Regions from separate parts of the Brachybacterium sp. JB7 genome, predicted to be linked through region 1. Evidence: riboswitches for the same ligand, from Rfam matches in the RefSeq annotation. Region 1 holds a riboswitch; each other region holds the start of a gene.
The links. Region 1 has a riboswitch for thiamine pyrophosphate ahead of thiM (hydroxyethylthiazole kinase). Riboswitches for the same ligand answer to the same signal wherever they lie in the genome.
Positions count from the first base shown of each region.

Region 2: linked by a shared signal. The riboswitch ahead of thiC (phosphomethylpyrimidine synthase ThiC) and the one ahead of thiM (hydroxyethylthiazole kinase) in region 1 are both predicted to bind thiamine pyrophosphate.
Region 3: linked by a shared signal. The riboswitch ahead of CIK81_RS17340 (NUDIX hydrolase) and the one ahead of thiM (hydroxyethylthiazole kinase) in region 1 are both predicted to bind thiamine pyrophosphate.
Region 4: linked by a shared signal. The riboswitch ahead of CIK81_RS14605 (TenA family protein) and the one ahead of thiM (hydroxyethylthiazole kinase) in region 1 are both predicted to bind thiamine pyrophosphate.

Region 1 covers NZ_QPGN01000008.1:24,127-28,143, forward strand. The annotation lists gene CIK81_RS11055 (hypothetical protein) at 1-35, shown strand, start outside; gene thiD (bifunctional hydroxymethylpyrimidine kinase/phosphomethylpyrimidine kinase) at 50-997, opposite strand; gene thiE (thiamine phosphate synthase) at 994-1,791, opposite strand; gene thiM (hydroxyethylthiazole kinase) at 1,788-2,660, opposite strand; TPP riboswitch at 2,652-2,751, opposite strand; gene CIK81_RS11075 (hypothetical protein) at 2,979-4,013, shown strand.
Region 2 covers NZ_QPGN01000007.1:127,621-131,637, forward strand. The annotation lists gene thiC (phosphomethylpyrimidine synthase ThiC) at 1-1,189, opposite strand, end outside; TPP riboswitch at 1,191-1,301, opposite strand; gene CIK81_RS10690 (DapH/DapD/GlmU-related protein) at 1,422-1,991, shown strand; gene CIK81_RS10695 (Gfo/Idh/MocA family protein) at 2,071-3,096, shown strand; gene CIK81_RS10700 (helix-turn-helix domain-containing protein) at 3,068-4,017, opposite strand, start outside.
Region 3 covers NZ_QPGN01000030.1:15,169-19,185, reverse strand. The annotation lists gene CIK81_RS17355 (thymidylate synthase) at 1-487, opposite strand, end outside; gene CIK81_RS17350 (nucleoside 2-deoxyribosyltransferase) at 477-953, opposite strand; gene thiD (bifunctional hydroxymethylpyrimidine kinase/phosphomethylpyrimidine kinase) at 1,020-1,829, opposite strand; gene CIK81_RS17340 (NUDIX hydrolase) at 1,826-2,299, opposite strand; TPP riboswitch at 2,334-2,450, opposite strand; gene CIK81_RS17335 (hypothetical protein) at 2,656-2,859, shown strand; gene CIK81_RS18275 (hypothetical protein) at 2,952-3,107, opposite strand; gene CIK81_RS18380 (hypothetical protein) at 3,856-4,008, shown strand.
Region 4 covers NZ_QPGN01000015.1:62,874-66,890, forward strand. The annotation lists gene CIK81_RS14595 (NupC/NupG family nucleoside CNT transporter) at 1-1,409, shown strand, start outside; gene CIK81_RS14600 (TenA family protein) at 1,450-2,112, opposite strand; gene CIK81_RS14605 (TenA family protein) at 2,109-2,771, opposite strand; TPP riboswitch at 3,058-3,150, opposite strand; one part of gene CIK81_RS14610 (IS3 family transposase) at 3,376-4,017, opposite strand, start outside.

The DNA.
Region 1 (4,017 bases):
GCGACCCCGCACCACGGCGCGACGACGACCACTGAGCCCGACGCGGCGATCAGCCCTCGCGCGCGATGCGGTCCAGCGTCACCAGATGGTCGACGGGGCCGTGGCCCTTGTGCGGGGTGCGCGACAGCTCCTGCTCGGCGCCGGAGATCAGCGCCCGCTGCAGGTAGTCCCGGCCGGACCGGAGGGCGAGCAGGTCCTCCCCCACGCCCGGCCGCTCCAGGTACGCGGCAGCGGCGTCCGTCGTCCGCGTCAGCAGGGTGAGCTCCCCGTCCCGCCCGGCCTCGCACAGCGCGCGGGCCCGGGCGATCCGCGCATACTGACCGGCGATCGCCGAGGACAGGGTGCAGCCGGTGCCGTGGGTCGAGCGGGTGCGCACCCGCTCGCCGCGCAGCAGGTCCACCCCGTCGCCGTGGGCGATGACGTCGACCATCTCCTCCCCGGCGCGATGTCCGCCCTTGAGCATCACGACGTCCGTGCCCAGGTCCCGGAGCCTCATGGCCTGGTCCTGCATCTGCTCGATGCTCTCCGCCTCGCCCTCGTCCAGCAGGCGGGCGGCCTCGGGCAGGTTCGGGGTGAGCACGTGGGCCAGCGGCAGCAGCCTCTCGCGCAGGAGCGTGGTGGATTCGTTTTCCAGCAGGGCGTCCCCGCTGGTGGCGATCATGACGGGGTCCAGCACGATGCGGCCGAACTGCTCGGGCCTGGCCTCGATCGCGGAGATCACCGCGGCGACCACGTCGGCGGAGGCGAGCATGCCGATCTTCGTGGCGTCGACCGGGATGTCGTCCAGGACGCTCGTGATCTGCTGCCCCACGGCCTCCCCGCCGACGGGGATCACGGCCTGCACGCCCAGGGTGTTCTGCGCGGTGAGCGCGGTGAGGGCCGTCGTGCCGAAGACGCCGAGCGCGGAGAAGGTCTTCAGATCGGCCTGGATCCCGGCCCCGCCTCCGGAGTCCGAGCCCGCGATGGTCAGCGCGGTGGGCGGTCGCCATGCCGTCATGCCTGATCCTCCTGCCCGATTCCGTGTCCGATTCTGTGTCCGATTCTCGGCCCGCCTGCTGGTCCGTGTCCGGAGTTGCTGGCCTGCCCGGCTCCGCGGGTGAAGGCGGCCAGCAGCCGGGCGGATGCCGCCTGCGGGTCCGCCGCGCCGGCGATCTGCGAGACGACGCAGATCCCCTCGACGCCGGTCGCCGCGATGGGCGCGGCAGCGGTCTCGTCGATCCCGCCGATCGCGACGGTGCGCGGCAGCGGGGATCCCTCCGTCCGGGCCGCCTCGTGCCAGGGCGCGAGGCAGGCGGTCAGCCCGTCGATGCCCAGCGGCGCTGCGGCATCGGTCTTGGTGGCGGTCGAGTGGATCGGTCCGATGCCGAGGAGGTCGGCCTCACCTGCTGCGAGCGCCTCGCGCACCTGAGCAGGGGTTCCGGTGGACAGCCCGATCATGAGGTCCGGGCCGAGCACCTCACGGGCATGCGCCGGCGTGGCGTCGTCCTGGCCCACGTGGAGGTGGCAGCGCGTCTGCTCGGCCACCGCGAGGCGGTCGTCGACCACCAGCGGGATCTGCGCGGCGCGGGCTCCGAGCTGCGCTCCGAGCACTCGTCGGCACTCCTCCACGAGCTCGACGAGGTCGGCGTCCGTGGCGTCCTTGTCCCGCAGCTGGATCATGCCGGCCCCGCCGCGCACGGCGGCGAGGACCACGGCGGGCACGGCTCCGATGCCGCCGGAGAGCGCGGAGTCGGTGACGTGGTAGAGCCGCAGGTCGCACTCGTGCGCTGCGCGCAGGGACGGGCGGGTCATGCGCCGGCCGCCGGGGAGATCCCGCGCTCGTCGAGCTGCACGATGCCCAGCACGTCGGCCGGGGTCAGGGCGTCCAGCGCGTCGAGCCAGGCGACCGCGAAGGAGCCGACGCCCTCGGCCGTCCGCGCCGCGCGGGTTCCGGCCGCGCCGAGCAGGGCGTGGGCCGCGAGCACGGCGTCATGCGCGGTGAGGTCGGTGTCCCGGGTCGCGCCGAGCACTGCCGCGCAGCTGGCGCCGAGCGAGCATCCGGTGCCGATCACGCGGGTCATCAGCGGATCACCGCTGGTCAGCAGTGTGGTCCGGTGGCGGGAGACGATCGCGTCGCGCTCCCCGGAGACGGCCACCACGGCACCGCTGCGTTCGGCGAGGTCGTGGGCCGCCTCGAGCACGGCGTCGACCGAGTCGGTGGAGTCCACGCCGCGGCCTCCGCGGCCGGTGCCGGCGAGCGCAGCGATCTCCGAGGCGTTGCCGCGGATGGCGGTGGGGCCGAGTTCGAGCAGCTCGTGGGCGAGCGGGGTCCGCACCGGCAGCGACCCGATGGCGACCGGGTCGAGCACCCAGGGCCGCCCGGCGTCGCGCGCGGCTCGGGCGGCGGCGGGCATGGCCTCGACCTGGGCGGGAGAGACGGTGCCGGTGTTCACGAGGATCCCGTCGGCCACTGCGGCGAAGACGGGCGCCTCCTGCGGGTGGTCCACCATCGCGGGTGCCGCGCGGATCGCGAGCAGCACGTCGGCCGTGATCTGCTGGACGACGGTGTTGGTGAGGCACTGGACCAGCGGCCCCCGGTCGCGCAGCGCGGTCAGGGCGCGTTCGAGGCGCACCGCCGCAGCGGGGCGCGCCGCCTCAGCGGACGGCGTGGAGTTCTCCATGGATGACGATCCCTTCGCAGGTGTGGGCCCGAGCAGGTTCGACGGGTCTGATCTCAGCCGTCGCGTCCCGACGGCACCCCGTGTCACTGGTCGGCGACTCTAGCAGGGGCCCGCACACAGGATCTCCACAGACAGGTCACCAAAGACTCTTGGGTAAACCTTGACCGACCCTTGACCTTTTGGCACGGTGTGACGCGGATCCCTTCGAGTCGGCGTACTGCCAGATGCATCGCGAGACGCTGCGCCAAGCGCGTCACCAGACGCATCACCAGAAGGCTCGGACGGGGCCAGCCATCCGCTGACACGAGGGGGAACACCATGACCGCGAACAGCACAGCGCGTCGCGCTCGCGCTCGCACCGGCACTCGCACCGCGCTGGCCGTCCTGGCCGGAGCCGCTCTGCTGAGCGTGTCGGCCTGCGGGGGCAGCGCCGACGACGACGGCAGCGCGGACGACGGTGGCGGTGACGCCCAGGAGCAGCCGATGGAGGCCTCCGACGGGGGAAACGGCGACGGGTCCGACGAGGATTCCGAGGACACGACGGAGGCCGACGACGCGGGCAGCTCGGGCAGTACGGGCAGTTCAGACGGCGGCTCCGCTCAGGACGATGGGGTGGGTGCGGGGGCCGGGGATCCGGCCGACGCGGACGGAAGCGGGCAGGAGGGTGAAGAGGGAACCGGCGACGGGAGCGGCAGCGAGGGGGACGATGCCGCGGACGGCCGCACGCAGATCATGCTCGTGACGGATCTGCCGGGCGACGACCAGACCGGCGACGGCTGGCCCGTGCTCTCACCGGACGAGCTCGCCACGACGCTCGCCGAGCCGTTCGACGGCACGGCGACCTGTGAGGAGGAGCTGGAGCTCGCGCCCGGCCGGAGCGCCACGTGCACGGGCCCGGCGAGCATGGACATGACCGAGCCGGAGCAGGAGTGGACCGCCCAGGCAGCGCGGGTCCCCGTAACCGGGGAGCTCGGCGAGGGCGGCGCCGTGGCGGTGCTGTTCACGACGGGAGACGGCCTGACCGGCCCCGCAGACGTGCTGCTGGACGAGGGCACCGAGCTCACCGGGCTGGGCTTCGGCTCCATGTTCGGCTCGGAGGACCTCAGCGCCCAGGAGCTCGAGGAGAGCACCCTGCAGACGCTCACCTCGGAGAACGCATACGTGCCGGTCGCCGAGGCGGACTGGGAGTCCGTGACCTGTGAGGACGGGCTGAGCTTCGAGGCCTTCGAGCCGTCGCCGTGCACCGGCGAAACGGCCGACGGCGAGACCTACCCGCTCCACGTCGCCCCGGGCACCTACGTCGACAACGACCAGGGTCTGCTCGTGGGCATCGCGCGCAGCGACGCCGGCTGAGCCC
Region 2 (4,017 bases), on a different contig from region 1:
ACAGCTCCTGCTGTCGCTCCACGTTCTCCCTCACCAGATGCAGCGGGATGTGTCCGGGGCCCTCGACCATGACCTGCACGTCGTACTCCCACGCGCGGGCCGTGAGCTCGGCGAGCGTGTCGAGCTCGGCGAACTGCGCGGCATCGTTCGCGTCCGCCAGCGACCCCGGGCGCAGTCCGTCGCCGAGGGAGAAGGACACGTCGTAGCGGGCGAAGATCTCGCACAGCTCGTCGAAGTGCTCGTACAGGAAGTTCTCCCGATGGTGAGCCAGGCACCAGCCCGCGAGGATCGAACCGCCCCGGGAGACGATCCCCGTCACCCGGTTCGCGGTCAGCGGCACGTAGCGCAGCAGCACCCCGGCGTGGATCGTCATGTAGTCCACGCCCTGCTCGCACTGCTCGATCACCGTGTCACGGAAGATCTCCCAGGTCAGCGCGTTCGCCTCGCCGTCGACCTTCTCGAGTGCCTGGTAGATCGGCACCGTTCCGATGGGCACGGGCGCGTTGCGCAGCAGCCACTCCCGCGTGGTGTGGATGTCGTCCCCGGTGGACAGATCCATCACCGTGTCCGCGCCCCAGCGGGTCGCCCACTCGAGCTTGGAGACCTCCTCGGCGATGGACGACGTCACCGCCGAGTTGCCGATGTTGGCATTGATCTTCACCAGGAACGCGCGCCCGATGATCATCGGCTCGGCCTCGGGATGGTTCACGTTCGCCGGGATGATCGCGCGGCCCGCAGCGAGCTCGCTGCGCACGAGCTCCACGTCGCAGCCCTCCCGCAGCGCGACGTAGCGCATCTCCGCAGTGATCTCTCCCCGTCGGGCGTAGTGCATCTGCGTGACCCGTGTGCCGGCGGAGGACCGCAGCGGAGCACGCCGGGCACCGCGCCACTCGGCGCTGGCCTCACCGCGGCGCACGGCGCCGCGTCCATCATCGGCGAGGGCGCGGTCGCGCCCGACGTACTGCTCGACGTCGCCGCGCTCGATGATCCAGCCGCCGCGCAGCGACGGCAGCCCGACCTCGGGGTCGCAGCCGGGGCCGGCGGTGCGGTACACCGGGAAGGGCGGGGTGCGGGTGCCGTCGGGGGCGTCGTCCTGGAGGACCTGTGTGATGGGCACACGGATGCCATGATCAGGATCCTCGAGCAGGTCGAGGCGGTGGGTGGAGTAGTTCTCAGGGCGTGCGGACATAGCGCTTCGCTCTCCTTCTTCCTTCGCCGGCACTATCCGGAGCAGGTTCATTCGGTACTCGGACGGCGACAGTCCGATCTCAGCCCGCTGCAGCGGGCACCCGAGGGATCGACGGTGACAATAGCACCTGCGCAGGAGACGGCGGACACTCCGCTCAGCTCGCCTGGCTACGCTGAGCGCACGTGCGCCGCGGAGACGGCGCCGGACCAGGACCTCGCGGAAGGCGGCCTTCATGACCCTCACCGATCTCCTCGACGCTCTCGACAGCGGCGAGACGATCCCGGCGGGCTCCCCGCTGCATGCCGTGATGCACGAGACCAGCCAAGAGGCGCTGCGGATCACCGGAGAGCTCAACGGCGGCTATCACGAGCCGGCCCGTGTGCGCGAGCTGCTCTCCGCGCTGACGGGTCGCGAGATCGCCGAGAGCGTGACGGTGTTCCCTCCGTTCACCTCCGACTTCGGCAAGAATATCCGGCTGGGCGAACGGGTGTTCCTCAACGCCGGCTGCCGTTTCCAGGACCAGGGAGGGCTCGAGATCGGCGACGACTGCCTCATCGGCCACAACACCGTGATCGCCACCTTGAACCATGACCTCTCGCCCCGTCGCCGCGGTGACCTGCACCCCTCCCCGGTGGTGATCGGCCGCAACGTGTGGATCGGTGCGAACGTGACCATCCTGCCCGGCGTCACGATCGGTGAGGACGCGGTGATCGCGGCGGCCTCCGTGGTCACGAAGGACGTGCCCGCGCGGGCACTCGTCGTGGGGTCCCCGGCCCGGGTGATCAGGACGGTGGAGGACTGAGACGAGACGTCCTGGCCGCCCTCGCTGTCCATGACGTAGTCTTCCATGTTCGGACATAGCGCAATCCAATGGAGGACATGTGAAGCTCGGTCTCGTAGGGTTCGGCGTCGGCGGGCGCTTCTTCCACGCCCCGTTCATCGATGCCGCCCGCGGCGTCGAGCTCAGCGGCATCGTGGCGCGTTCCGAGCGGACCACGCGGCGCGTGCGGGAGATCTACCCGGATGTCCCCATCTACGCGAGCCTCACGGAGATGCTCGCGGCGGGCGTCGACGCCGTCACGATCACCACCCCGCCCAGCACGCGCCGCGACCTGGTGCTCGAGGCGATCTCTGCCGGGGTCCACGTGGTCGCCGACAAGCCCTTCGCGCCGTCGGCCGAGGTCGGTCAGGAGCTCACCGATGCCGCGCGCGATGCTGGAGTGGTGCTGTCCGTGTTCCACAACCGGCGCTTCGACGCGGATCTGCGCACGCTGAAGGGAGTGCTCGATACGGGGCGTCTCGGCGACCTGTGGCGGGTCCACTCGCGCTTCGACCTCGACCAGGCCGAGGGGCTCGAGGCCGGCCCTGAGGGCGGGCTGCTGCGCGACCTCGGCACCCATCTGGTCGACCAGCTGATGTGGCTGCTGGGACCGGTCGAGGAGGTCTCGGCCCAGATCGATCATGTGGACCGGCCCGAAGGGCGCACGGACGCGTCGTTCGTGGTGACGCTGCGCCACCGTTCGGGCGTGACCTCCTATGCTTCGTCCAGCAAGCTGAACCACGTGCAGGCTCGTACTCTGCGCGCGTACGGCAGCCTCGGCGCCTACGAGGCCCACGGCACCGACGTCCAGGCCGACGCTGTCCTCGCGGGCGAGAGCCCGGCGGCGGATCGGGCGTCGTGGGGATACGAGCAGCCAGAGCACTGGGGAACGCTCCATACCGCGGAGGGTGACGAGAAGGTCCCCTCGGCCCAGGGTGCCTACTTCGAGTTCTACGAGCAGTTCGCCGCCGCGTGCGGCGGCCGGGGGATGCCGCCCTCGCCGGGGCAGGAGGGCGTGGCGGTGCTTGCCGTGCTGGACGCCGCCCGGCGCAGCGCCCTCACGGGGAGCCCGCAGCAGATCCGCTGAGGGCACCCGGGCGGCGTGCACGGACCTCAGGTGCGTGCACGGCCAGGGCCTCACGCGTCTGTCGGCGGTAGTCGCGCGGCGCCATCCCGCAGGCTGCGCTGACGTGGGCGTAGAAGCTGCTGAGCGAGCCGAATCCGCTGCGCTCGGCGATCTCGGTGGTGGGCAGTGAAGTGGTGATCAGCAAGCGCTGCGCCTCGGCGACGCGGCACATCGTGAGGTAGTCACCGATCGTCGCACCGACGGTGTCTCGGAAGACGGTCATCGCGTGGGAGGGCGTCAGGTGCGCGGCGCGCGCGACGTCCTCCACCCTCACCGGGGAGCGGAAGCGCTCGACCACGCACTGCGCCATGGCCATCGTGTGGCTGATGCGCGCGGTCGGCACTCGGCGGGACCCTCCGGCGCGGAAGGCGGCCTCCGACGGGTCGAGTTCGACGAAGGGCGGCCAGGAGCTGTCGTCGGCCGGGGCGCTGCGCAGGATCCGTCGCAGCAGCGCCTGGATCTCCAGCAGCGCCACGGCGGCTCCCTCCGTGTCCTCGTACTCCTCGAGCCAGGAGGGGATCATCGTCGCCATCCGATCCCGCACCAGCTCCGAGTCAGCGACCAGCGGACGCGGGCGGAGGAGCGCGCTCAGCTCGCGGTCGGGCAGGTTCCAGCCCATGACCGTGGAGACGGGCACGTGCACCCAGCGCACGTCCCCGGCACGGGAGTCGACCAGCCCGTGCGGCTGCGCGGCCCAGAACACCGCGATCTGCCCCTCCCGCACCACGAACGGTCTCCCTGCGAACACGTACCGCAGCTCGCCGCGCAGCACCATGTTGATCTCGACGTCGTCGTGCCGGTGCATCGACTGCATGTGCGGCGGATTTCCGCGGCGGCACCAGAGCCCGGGCGCCATCGTCTCCACATCGGGCAGCGAGAGGG
Region 3 (4,017 bases), on a different contig from region 1:
GGCGCAACAGCTGGAGAGCCAGCGTGCAGGAGACGTCGATGTTGCGGCGGTAGATGTCTTCGGAGTCGTCGAAGATCTGCAGAACGGCACGCTTGCTCGCAGGGTCATCCTCGCGGAGGATGTTCACGATTCGTTCGATCGCAGTCTCGTCGCCGACGTGTCTGAGCAGTTTGGGACCATACCCGGTGCCCGGCAGGCTGAGGCCGTCGGGACTGTACCGGCTCATCGAGGGTGCGTAGGTGCGGATGAAGTCGAGGTCGTTCTTCCCTGAGAGGTACCACAGTGCTTCGGCGTAGTTGAAGATGATGTTCTGCCGACGAGACCTGGCCAAGCAGTACCGCCGGGCCGGGTTGGTCAGGCGTGCGGTGTAGCCGATGATTTCGCGTTCGTCCTGCCCGCGGGGACTGTTCTGGTATTCGAACCCGGTGTAGACCTGTCGCAGGGAATCCAGGTAGAGCGTGTGGAGGTCGGGATACTCAGGCTTCACTGACGGCTCCTGCCTGCGCGTGCTCGATCGCGGTGAGGATGCGTGGTCCGGTGGGCTGCTCGGGATCGATGGTGATCATCTGGACGTCGGCGACCGCTGAGAGGCCTCGGACGAGGAACGCGTACTCGGCTCCCTCGTCGAGGAGTAAGACGATGGGTTTGTTCCAGGCGGAGGCCCACCCGATCTCGATGTGCGTGCCCGGGGATGCCGGTGCGCCGGGGAACGCGACGAAGACGTCGCAGGCGGCGATCTCCGTGTAGTCGATGCGTGTGCATTCGCTGGGTTCCATGAACTCACGGCCCCAGTGCTCTCTGCGGTGGGCGCAGTGCACATCCCACCCCTGGGTTTCGAAGAAGTCGATGATCGAGGTGTACTTGTCGATCGCGGCGTCGCCCATCACATGGGTGTCGGCGTCGACGAGAGCTTTGAACGGGCCGGCGAGAAACATCTTTCGCGTCATCGTCACGGCTCCTTTCATGAGTCGAAGTGGTTAGCTCTACCGATCGGAACGAGGAGGGGCTGTTCTGCATCCCTACCCGCGCGGCCAGAGCTGGTGGAAGTGATGCAGGGGACCGTGACCTTGGCCGACGTCGAGGCGGTCGCTGGCAACGAGAGCGCCGTGCAGGTAGGTCTTCGCCCGTTCAACGCTTTCGGGCACGGTGTGGTCAGGCAGCAGTGCGGTGATCGCCGAGGACAAGGTGCAGCCGGTGCCGTGGTCGTTGAGGGTTTCGATCCTGGGAGAGGTGTAGGTGGAGATCCCGTCGGGGCCGGCGAGGTAGTCGACACTGACCGTCTCGTTCGTGAGATGCCCGCCTTTGAGTAGCGCCCACTGACAGCCAAGGCCACGCAGCCCGGTGGCCTGGTCCTCCATCTGCCCCAAGCGGGTGACATCTGTGGTGTCGAGGAGCATGGCGGCTTCGGGAAGGTTCGGGGTGATGATCGTGGCCAGTGGCACGAGCGTGTCTCGGATGGCTGCGACCGCATCGTCGTCCAACAGCCTGTCGCCGCTCTTGGCGACCATCACCGGATCAAGGACCACGGTCTCGGCTTCGTGGTATTGCAGGCGCTCGGCGATGACCTCGGCGATCGCGGCGTTGGCGACCATACCGATCTTTACCGCGTCGACGCGCACATCGTCGAACACTGCATCGATCTGCTCACCGACGAAAGAGGGATCAAGGGGCATGAACGAGCGCACACCGCGCGTGTTCTGTGCCACGACCGCGGTGATCGCGGCCATACCGTAGGTGCCCCTCGCTGAGAAGGCTTTGAGATCGGCGTGGATGCCCGCCCCGCCAGTGGGGTCGGTGCCTGCGATGGATAGGACGTTCTTGATCGTCATGCGTGCACTTCCTTCTGCTGCTGTGTGGCGGCGTAGCGGGCGACCTCGGCGACATCCTTGCTCAGAGTCAGGCGGGCCTCGTCGACCTCGTCGAGGGGGAACCAGCGTGCTTCGAGGGCGTCGTCGCCAGCGTGGGGTTGCCCCGAGCGCCACTGGCAGAGCACGGCGATAAGCACGTAGTGACTGTCCAACCGTCCAGTCTCGTCTCGGCTGAACGCGTCAACGGAAGTCAAAACACCGGTCGCCTGACCGATGATGCTGGTTTCTTCACCGAGTTCGCGTTCGGCGGCTTTGGTGATCGTTTCTCCGAATTCGATCTTCCCGCCCGGGAATCCCCAGAATCCTGCATCAGGAGGGTTCGCGCGACGCACCAAGAGGACATGGTCATCTTTGATGAGGACGGAAATGACCGCGACCCTCGGGCGCACCTCGACTGAGGACGTCGCGGGGCCGACAACAGAATGGGACACTGTAACCTCCTAATGGGGAGGCCAGCGAAGGAAAGAAGCCCTGCTAGACCAGTCCCTTCGCCGGCATGATCCGGATCAGGTTCTAGGGTCACCACGCTGACAACGTCCAGTGGTATCTCAGCCCCTTGACGGGACACCCCTCGGTGCAACCCGAATCTACCAGAATGCCGTCACAGATACACCCTGCGCGGATTGCCCGCTGCGGGATGCTGGTGTTGGGATCGGCTGCGCACCTATCCAGTGCTGCGACTGTGCCCGATGGAGCAAGTGCCCGTCTCACGGGTGGAGTCACTGGTCGGTGTCGGCCTTGGACGGTAGAATGGAAGGTGTCGGGCGAGCATGAAGGAGGACAGGTCATGGCGACGACGAAGGCCCTGGAACAGGCCGAGATCGACCGGCTCGAAGCGCAGGTCACTGCGAGCCAGCGGATGGCTAGCGAAGAGGAGACTGACGCCGACCGTGCCCTGGGCCGCAAGGTGCTCACTGGAGAGATGTCCGCCGATGACGCCATCGCCGTCCGGCTGGCGCAGATCGACGCGAAGCACGGCATCACCCGGTAACACGCCGCGGGCCAATGTCTCGGGCGGGGGTGGACGGTGATGCCGGATCATTACACGTATCCCGGCACCGAGGTGCTCGTCAACATCCCCGGCTACACCGACCCGGCGGCGTGGAAGGAAGCCGAGACCGCCCACGGCGCGAGATAGGTGTCCTGGATCACGAGCTGCGAGCGGCGTTGCAGCGGCGAGCACACCGCCTCGACCCCGACCCGCCGTTCGGTCCACCAGACCAGGGGCGGGGGCCACATGACCGAGGACTCGGACTATGAACACTCAACGTACCGCCACAGGCGAGCGGAACGAGAGCAGCGTGCGGGCGGCCCGGTCACGTCCGGGCGAGGAGAACGGGTCCGCAAAATGGGCGGACCCGTTGATCACGACGCAGGCCAACCTCTCAGGGCGAAACCCCTGGCACGGTGGGAGGAAATTTCCTCCCACCGTGCCAGGGGGACGCCCACGGTGCCGCCACTGTGGCGGCGCCGTACGCCTCGCGCGGGCAGGCCATGGTGGTGCCGAATCGGCACCACCATGCCATCCGCAGGTGCGAACCGTGCAGGGGCAACGGGGCCGGAAAATTTCCGGAGCCGTTCACCGGCCCCCGGCGCGGGCACGGTCCTGCAAAATTTGCGGGACCGTTGGCTTGGGCACGGGGGTGGAAAATTTTCACCCCCGTGGGCTCGAGCCGACCGTGGTGCCACCGTGGCACCACCGTCAAGAACGAGGGCAGGTCGACGGTGGTGGCAAATTGCCACAACCGTGCTGCCGGAGACGACGACAGCGGGCTGACGGTGGTGCACAATTTTCACCACCGTGACGTTCCGCTGGTGACTGCTCCGGGGGCGCCGAATCGGCACCCCCGTGCCCGACCCCGTTTTCGGGGCCTCCAAGGGCACGACAGCACTGACCATCCACATGTAGTAGCTCGCTCCTGCGCGGATGGCTAGATGCAGTGATTGCTGTTTTTGAACCTCGGGTGTATGGGCGTACCTGTCGGGTATGAACAGTATCCCGACACCCCAGACCCATACGCCCACCACGACGACGAGGCCGCGCCTGGCGATCGACGACGAGGCCCTGACCGACACCGACCGGGAGACGATCCGGCAGGCCGCGAAGACCACAGCCTCCCGGTTCCCGCCCAGGGACTGATGCACGATC
Region 4 (4,017 bases), on a different contig from region 1:
TCTGGGGCCTCGGCGGAATGGCAGGGCTCCTGCTGATCGCCTTCGCCCTGTCCAGCAACCGCCGGGCGATCCGGCTGCGCACCGTGATCGGAGCCCTCGCCCTCCAGGTGGGCTTCGGGGTGCTCGTCCTGTACTGGGGGCCCGGGCAATGGGCGCTCGGGAAGGTCTCGGCCGGTTTCCAGGCCGTCATCGACACCTCCGCGGAAGGCATCAGCTTCCTGTTCGGCCCGCTGATCCCGGCCGACGGCGAGGGCAGCGTGTTCGCCCTCCAGGTGCTGCCGGTGATCATCTTCTTCGCCTCCCTGACCGCTGTGCTCTATCACTGGAAGATCCTTCCCAAGGTGGTCTCTCTGCTGGGCGGCGGCCTCGGCAAGCTGCTCGGCACCGGGTACGCGGAGTCCGTGAACGCCGCGGCCAACATCTTCGTGGGCCAGACCGAGGCACCCCTGGTGATCCGGCCCTACATCAAGCGCCTGTCCCGCTCGGGGCTGTTCGCCGTGATGGTCGGCGGGCTCTCGACCGTCGCCGGCTCGGTGCTGGTGGGCTACTCGCTGCTCGGCGCGCCGCTGGAATACCTGATCGCCGCGAGCTTCATGGCCGCCCCGGGCGCCCTGCTCATGGCGAAGATCCTGCTGCCGGAGGACGATCCCGACGCCCTGGCGCGGGAGGCCGCCCTGGTCGAAGCCAGCAGTACGCGCTCCAGGAGCCGCAGCACGCAGACCTCCCGCGTGGAGGGCACCACCGCCGAGGCCGCAGCGCCCCCGGCCGACGCCGCGCGCGCCACGGATATCGGCGTCACGGATGGCGGCGTCGCGAAGGCCGCTGAGGATGCTGAGGACGCCGAGGCACCCGAGGACGTTGAGGACACCGAGGACGACCTCGAGGAGATGCAGTACAGCAACGTCATCGACGCCGCGGCGGGCGGCGCAGCCGACGGTCTCAAGCTCGCCGCGACCGTCGGCGCCATGCTGCTGGCCTTCATCTCGCTGATCGCCCTGATCAACCTGCTGCTGGGTACCGTCGGCGGTTGGTTCGGGGCCGGGGACCTGACCTTCCAGCAGATCCTCGGTTGGGTGTTCGCCCCGGTGATGGCGATGATCGGCGTGCCGTGGAACGAGGCCGTGAGCTCGGGGAGCTTCGTGGGCCAGAAGGTCGTGGTCAACGAGTTCGTCGCCTTCGCCGGTTTCGGCCCCCAGATCGACTCGTTCAGCCCGAAGACCGCAGCGATCACCACCTTCGCGCTCACCGGATTCGCGAACCTCAGCTCGCTGGGCATCCTGCTGGGCGGGCTCGGCGGCCTGGCCCCGAGCCGTCGCTCCGAGATCGCCCAGCTCGGCCTGAAGGCGATCCTCGGCGGCACCCTCGCGAACCTCATGAGCGCCGCGATCGCCGGGGTCCTGCTGGGCTGAGACGGGGCGGCCGGTGGAGGCCGGCCGCCCCGCCCGACGATCAGCGCTCGTCGGCCGCCAGCGCCTGCTGCCAGAACTCGGCCTCGAGGCGGGCGGCGGTGCGGAACACGCCCAGCAGCTCCTCGAACCGCTGTGCGCTGAGCGAGCCCGACGACAGAGCGTCCAGCTGGGCGATGGCACGGCCGGCCGCCTGCTGGAAGTCGTCGCCCGCGTACTCGGAGATCCACGCCCCATAGGGATGGTCGGGCACGCGCTCCAGCTGCGGCTCGAGGCGCTCGCCGATCTCGGCGTAGCCGATCGTGCACGGGGCCAGCGCGACGTTCAGATCCAGCAGGTCACCGGCCTGCCCGCAGTCCAGCACGTACCGGGTGTACGCGACGGTCGCGAGCTTCTCCGGCGCCGACTCGACCGCCTCTCGGGGGATGCCCCACTCGCCGGTGAGGCGCAGGTGCAGATCCATCTCGGCGAGGATCGCCGAGAGGCCTCCGGCCGACGCGGTGAGGTCGGCCAGGGTGCGCGATTTGTAGGCGGCCAGCGCATTGGCGCGGGCGAACTGCACCAGGAACAGGTAATCCTGCACCAGGTAGTCCTGGAAGGCGGGCAGCGGCAGGGTGCCGGCACCGAGCTGCTCGACGAAGGCATGGTCGGTGTATGCCTCCCACTCGGGGAGGGCGGCGGCGCGGAGATCCTCGAACAGGCTCATCGGGCACCTCCGACGAACGGCGTCGAAGAGGACTGGTCGAAGAAGTCCAGCTCCAGCTGCACCGTGCGGTCGAAGAATGTGCGCGCGACCTCGGGGTTCGCGGGACCGACCTGGTCGAGCTCGCGGCGCAGGAAATCCACGAGGTCCACGAAGCCGGGGTTGTCATGCAGGGTGATCCACTCGGCGTGGACGAAGCTCTCCGGCAGCGGACGCGGCGCCGCGGCAGCCCAGTCCAGGTAGAGCCACTCGGTGACCAGGAGGACGGCCAGCACCGCGCCGTAGTCCCGGGTGTCCGCCGCCTCGTGGAACAGGGCGAGGAACCCGTCGGTCGCCGGGGTGTTCGGCACGTTCTGCCGGTCCTGCTCCGTGACGCCGAGCGCCTCGAAAGAGCGCAGGAAATAGGTGTTCTCGTCCCCGGCCACCTCGCCGACGAACTGCGCGAATCGCAGCCGTGCCTCGAACGTCCCTGCCGTGGCGATCGCGGCGCCGAGCAGCGCCAGGAAGCTGTCGAGGAAACGGTGGTCCTGGATCAGGTAGCCGGCCATCACCTCATCGGAGATCGTGCCGTCGTGCAGCTCGGCGACGAACCGGTGCTGCACGGCGGATGTCCAGGTGGGTTCGCTGCCCTCGCGCAGGGAGTGGGTGAATGACGTGCTCATCGGGGAGGCCTCCTCGGTGATCGGTGATCGGTGATCGGTGATCGGTGATCGGTGATCGGTGATCGGATGGGCCGGGTGCGTCTCTCGCATCCCGGACGATCACGGGGCCGCCGACGAGCCGTTCGCGCGAAGAGGTGTCCTGCCGATGCGTGGCGTCGTGCGCGATGTGTGCGCCGGATGCCGGGCGCGGCATCCGGGACCGTGCAGGGCACCGGCGGTGCGCACGGTGTCGGATGCGGAGCACGGCAAAGGACCCTGAGCAGGGCATGACGGCGCGAGATGGTGCTGCGCTCATCCATGACATCCCTCCGCGAGTGCGAGCTCGTTCAGGTTCGGCGGGTGTGTTCTCAGCCCCGGTGGGGCACCCCGTGTCGTCGCTCGAGCATATCGCGGGCTCTCCGCGAACGGGGAAGCCTCCAGCGCACGAAGGTGATGCAGGGAGGGAACCGACCAGCGGGGAGCCTAAAAATGTCCCTCCAGGACCGATGTCGTGGCTGACATCGGTCCTGGAGGGACAAAACTCAACGCTGAGCTGAGCTGAGCCGAGCTGGGCTGAGCTGAGCCGGGCCGCGGAATTTGTCAAGGTGAATGAGGCCAGTGGGAGTCAGGCGGCGGTCTGGTAGGCCTGCTGGTCGTCGTGGTTGGCGGGCTTGTTGATCCAGGCTGCGTCGGGCAGCGTGAGGATCTTCGGGACGGCAGTTGGGGTGCTGAACCGTTCGGGGTGGGCGTTCCGGGCGGTGTTGAGGACGTCGGCGCGGTCGGCGGCCTTCGCGGCGGCGAGGCCGTAGTGAACCTCCGCCGGCGTGTGCAGGCCCAGACCGCCGTGGTGGTGCTCGTGGTTGTAGCGGTCGCGGAACGCGTCCATGAACGCCCTGGCATCGCTGAGAGAGCCGAATCGGTCGGGGAAGACCGGGGCGTACTTCAGCGTCTTGAACCAGGCCTCGGAGTAGGGGTTGTCGTTGGAGACCTTCGGGCGCGAGTGCGAGCGGGTGACCTCCAGATCGGCGAGCAGCGTCGCGACGGTCTTCGAGGTCATCGAGGTGCCGCGGTCGGCGTGGACCACCTCGGGGATGCCGTGGATGGCGAACACCTCGCGCATCATCTCCTCGGCCAGGGGCCCGGACTCGCGGGCGTGGACGTGGACGCCGACGAGGTAGCGGGAGTAGATATCGATCATCACGTAGGCGTCGTAGTAGACGCCCCGGACCGGGCCAGGCAGCTTGGTGATGTCCCAGGAATAGACCTG